DNA from 2 places in the Mesorhizobium sp. M1169 genome. Region 2 is predicted to be linked to the other one. Evidence: riboswitches for the same ligand, from Rfam matches in the RefSeq annotation. Region 2 holds a riboswitch; the other holds the start of a gene.
What was found. A riboswitch is a leader RNA that binds a small molecule or an ion and turns the genes downstream of it on or off. The one in region 2 is predicted to bind S-adenosylmethionine.
Positions count from the first base shown of each region.

Region 1: another riboswitch for S-adenosylmethionine. It lies ahead of NKH41_RS29950 (O-succinylhomoserine sulfhydrylase); the one in region 2 lies ahead of metX (homoserine O-acetyltransferase MetX).

Region 1 covers NZ_JAMYME010000050.1:6,324-8,718, reverse strand. Annotated here, with positions in the region: gene NKH41_RS29955 (2'-deoxycytidine 5'-triphosphate deaminase) at 1-1,092, opposite strand, end outside; SAM riboswitch at 1,228-1,305, shown strand; gene NKH41_RS29950 (O-succinylhomoserine sulfhydrylase) at 1,376-2,395, shown strand, end outside.
Region 2 covers NZ_JAMYME010000013.1:127,990-130,384, forward strand. Annotated here, with positions in the region: gene hisC (histidinol-phosphate transaminase) at 1-1,079, opposite strand, end outside; SAM riboswitch at 1,219-1,296, shown strand; gene metX (homoserine O-acetyltransferase MetX) at 1,373-2,395, shown strand, end outside.

The DNA of each region.
Region 1 (2,395 bases), on a different contig from region 2:
GCGGGCGGCGCGGAAATGCTTGGACAGTTTCAGGCCCTGCGCCTGATAGTTCGAGCCGAGATCAGTGCCGTAGAGCGCCCGCGGCCGTTTCAGCATGTGCTCGTAGACCAGCCGTCCGACGATCTGGCCGTGGTCGAGGATGAACGGCACTTCATGGCTGCGCACCTCGAGTACCGCCCGGCTGCCGGTGCCGCCCGACGCCGAATGGCCGAAACCCGGATCGAAGAAGCCGGCATAGTGGACGCGGAATTCGCCGACCAGCGGGTCGAAAGGCGTCATTTCGGCGGCGTAGAGTGGCGGCACATGCACCGCCTCGCGCGACACCAGAATATAGAATTCGTCCGGATCGAGCACCAGCTCGCCGGCACCGCTCTTGTAGAGCGGCTCCCAGAAATCGACGACATCCTGCGCGGCGCGCTTGTCGACGTCGACCAGGCCGGTGTGGTGCTTGCCGCGATAGCCGACAAGCCCATCCTTGTCGCCGTCGAGGTCGATCGACAGCGCGATGCCGCCGCCTGAGATGTTGGGTGGTTCGGTGGCGACCAGCATCTCGGCGCGGTGCAGGTCGTGCAGCTCGCTTTCCGACAAGAGCGCATTGCCGGTGCGGAACCTGATCTGCGACAGCCGCGAGCCGGTGCGCACGACGATCGGAAAAGTGCGCGGGCTGACCTCCAGATAGAGCGGGCCTTCATAGCCGGCGGCGATCTTGTCGAACTCGTGGCCACGGTCGGTCATTACCCGGGTGAAGATATCGAGCCGTCCGGTCGAGCTTTTCGGGTTGGCGGAGGCGGAAATATGGGCGGGCAGCGCCAGGCTTTCGAGCAGCGGCACGATGTAGACGCAGCCGGTTTCCAGCACGGCACCTTCGGCGAGGTTGATCTCGTGCAGCTTCAGCCGGTCGAGCTTGTCGACAACCCTGTGGTCCGGGCCGGGCAAGAAGGAAGCGCGCACCCGCCAGGCCTTGTCGCCGAGCCTGAGGTCAAGGCTGGCCGGCTGGATCTGATCGGCATCGAGCGTGCGCGGCGATTTCAGCGCGCCCGTCTGGAACAGCGTGGAAATATCCCGATCGGGAAGAATGCCTGTGTGCCGCAAGGGTCTGGCTCCGTTCGAACGCCGGGCGAGGTCTTGTTCTGTCGCAGGTCCGACCGTGGACGCCTTTGGCACCTGCTTGGTACAACCCTCTTAATCATGCCGGCAATTGACGCAAGCGTGGCGCGGGTCTAAAGCTCGTTATCCCGTGGTGATTTGGCCGGTCGGCTTGCAGCCACGTTAAACAAGTCGCTAAAGGACCGTCGGGCCGCAAGGCCATATGGACCGGTTGCGACTTTCGCGACCGGTTTTTTGTTGTTTGGACCAATTTTGGTGTTTGGATGGAATGATGACCAAGAAGCGCGACTGGAAGCCTCAGACCGCACTCGTGCATGCCGGAACGCTGCGTTCCGGCTTCGGCGAGACCTCCGAGGCGATGTATCTCACCCAAGGCTATGTCTACGAGACGGCGCAAGCGGCGGAGGCCCGCTTCAAGGGCGAGGAGCCGGGCTTCATCTATTCGCGCTATGCCAATCCGACGGTCGACATGTTTGAGAAACGCATGTGCGCGCTGGAAGGAGCCGAAGACGCGCGCGCCACGGCATCCGGCATGGCGGCGGTGACGGCAGCACTGCTGTGCAGCGCCAAGGCGGGCGACCATATCGTGGCGGCGCGCGCGCTGTTCGGCTCCTGCCGCTGGGTGGTCGAGACGCTGGCGCCGAAATACGGCATTGAGGCAACGCTGGTCGACGGCACCGACATCGCCAATTGGGAAAAGGCGGTCAAGCCCAACACCAAACTGTTTTTCCTGGAAAGCCCTACCAATCCAACGCTGGAGGTAGTCGACATTGCCGCCGTCGCGGCACTTGCCAATTCGATCGGCGCCAGGCTGATCGTCGACAATGTCTTCGCTACGCCCTTGCAGCAGAAACCCCTGCAGCTCGGCGCCCACATCGTCGTCTATTCGGCCACGAAGCATATTGACGGCCAGGGGCGCTGTCTTGGCGGCATCGTTCTGTCGGACAAGAAATGGATCGACGAGAACCTGCATGACTATTTCCGTCACACCGGCCCGAGCCTTTCGCCCTTCAATGCCTGGACCCTGTTGAAAGGCCTGGAGACGCTGCCGCTACGCGTACGCCAGCAGACGGAAAGTGCCGGCCGCATCGCGGATTTCCTGGCCGAGCACCCGCAAATCGCCCGCATCATCTATCCCGGCCGCGCCGACCACCCGCAAGCGGCCGTGGTCAAGAAGCAGATGTCGGGTGGCTCGACGCTGATCTGCCTGGATGTGAAGGGCGGCAAGCAGGCCGCCTTTGCCTTCCAGAACGCACTCGACGTCGTGCTCATTTCCAACAATCTCGGC
Region 2 (2,395 bases):
ACAACGCCGCGATTGGCCTCTTCGGTGCCGATGCTCATGCGCAGCGCGTTCGGAAAACCGTAGCCGGAAACGCGCCGCAATATGTAGCCGCGCGCACTGAGGTAGTCGTCGGCGGCCGCCGCCGAATGCTTTTTGTCCTCGGGAAAGTGGATGAGGATGAAATTGCCGACGCTCGGTGTCACCCGCAGCCCGAGCCCGCTTAGTTGCTCGCTCAGCCAGGCTAGCCAGGTCTCGTTGTGCGCGACGCTGCGTTCGATATGGGCGCGGTCGTGGATCGCCGCGATGCCGGCCTCGATTGCCGTTGCATTGACGTTGAAAGGCCCGCGCACGCGGTTGATCGCGTCGATGACGTGCATTGGCGCATACATCCAGCCGATCCGCGCCCCGCCCAGGCCCAATTTGGAGAAAGTGCGGGTCATGACCACGTTTTCCGCGCTGCCCACCAACTCGACGCCGGCTTCATAATCGTTGCGCCGGACATATTCGGCGTAAGCTGCATCCAGCACCAGAAGCACGTTTCGCGGCAGGCCGGCATGCAGGCGGCGCACCTCCTGGAACGGCACGTAGGTGCCGGTTGGATTGTTTGGATTGGCAAGGAAGATGATCCGGGTAGCCGGTGTCACCGCGGCGAGGATCGCATCGATGTCGGCGCGTTCATCGGTCTCCTTGACCGTTACCGGGACGGCACCGGCCGACTGTATGTAGATCTTGTAGACCATGAAGCCGTGTTCGGTGATGATGGCTTCGTCGCCGGGTGCGAGGTAGGTCTGCGCCAGCAGGCCCAGAATCTCGTCGGAGCCGTTGGAGCAGACGATGTTCGCCGGGTTGAGCCCGTGCACCTCGGCGATCGCTTCCCTCAGGCGCCTGGCGCTGCCGTCGGGATAGACCGCGAGCTTGTCGGCGACCGCGCGCGCGGCCTCTGTCGCCTTTGGCGAAGGGCCGAGCGGGTTCTCGTTCGCCGACAATTTATGGACCTTGGCGACACCTTCAGGCGCCGCGCTCTTGCCGGGCACATAGGCTTCGATGTCCATGATGCCGGCGCGGGGCTTTGGACGTGTCTGATCCGGTGTCTGGCTCATTTCATGAAATCCGTCGAGAGTGCCTCCATCCGGAAGCCGCAGCGGAAATACAAGCCGTGGCCCGGAATGTCGAGGGGCCGGCAATTCGGGATCAAGAACTTGCCGTTGACGAAGCCATGCGCGAGTCATAGAAGAACGGCTACAGTTCCGTGGTGATTTGGCCGGTCGGCTTGCAGCCACGTTAAACAACTTGCTAAAGGGCCGTTTGCATCTTGTAACCGGCTTTGCGAAGGCATGGCCGGTTTTTTGTTGCCCAGACCGGTGGACAACTGAAGGCCGGGCAAGGAGATGTGATGGTCGCTTTGCGCGCGCGAAAAACCAACAACGAGGCCGACCAGCCGTCGAGCCCGGTGTTGCGTTTCGGCGCCGACAAGCCGCTCAAGCTCGACGCCGGCACGCTGCTGTCGCCGTTCCAGATCGCCTACCAGACCTATGGCACGCTCAACGACGCGCGCTCCAACGCCATCCTCGTCTGCCATGCGCTGACCGGCGACCAGCATGTCGCCAACACCAATCCGGTGACCGGCAAGCCGGGCTGGTGGGAAGTGCTGATCGGTCCCGGCAAGATCATCGATACCGACCGTTTCTTCGTCATCTCGTCAAACGTCATCGGCGGCTGTCTCGGCTCCACCGGCCCCGCCTCGACCAATCCCGCCACCGCCAAGCCCTACGGGCTCGACCTGCCGATCATCACCATCCGCGACATGGTGCGGGCGCAGCTGATGCTGGTCGAGCATTTCGGCATCGAACAGCTGTTCAGCGTGCTTGGCGGCTCGATGGGCGGCATGCAGGTGCTGCAATGGGCCTCCAGCTATCCGGAGCGCGTCTTCTCGGCGCTGCCGATCGCCACCGGCGCCCGCCATTCCTCGCAGAACATCGCTTTCCACGAGGTCGGCAGGCAGGCGGTGATGGCCGACCCGGACTGGCATGGCGGCAAGTATTTCGAGCACGGCAAGCGGCCGGAAAAGGGGCTGGCGGTGGCGCGCATGGCCGCCCACATCACCTATCTGTCGGAAGCAGCGCTGCACCGCAAGTTCGGCCGCAACCTGCAGGACCGCGAAGCCCTGACCTTCGGTTTCGATGCCGACTTCCAGATCGAGAGCTATCTGCGCCATCAGGGCATGACCTTCGTCGATCGCTTCGATGCCAACTCCTATCTCTACATGACACGGGCGATGGACTATTTCGATCTCGCCGCCGACCATGGCGGCCGGTTGGCCGATGCCTTCGCCGGCACCAAGACGCGCTTCTGCCTGGTTTCGTTCACCAGCGACTGGCTGTTCCCGACCGAGGAGAGCCGCTCGGTCGTGCACGCG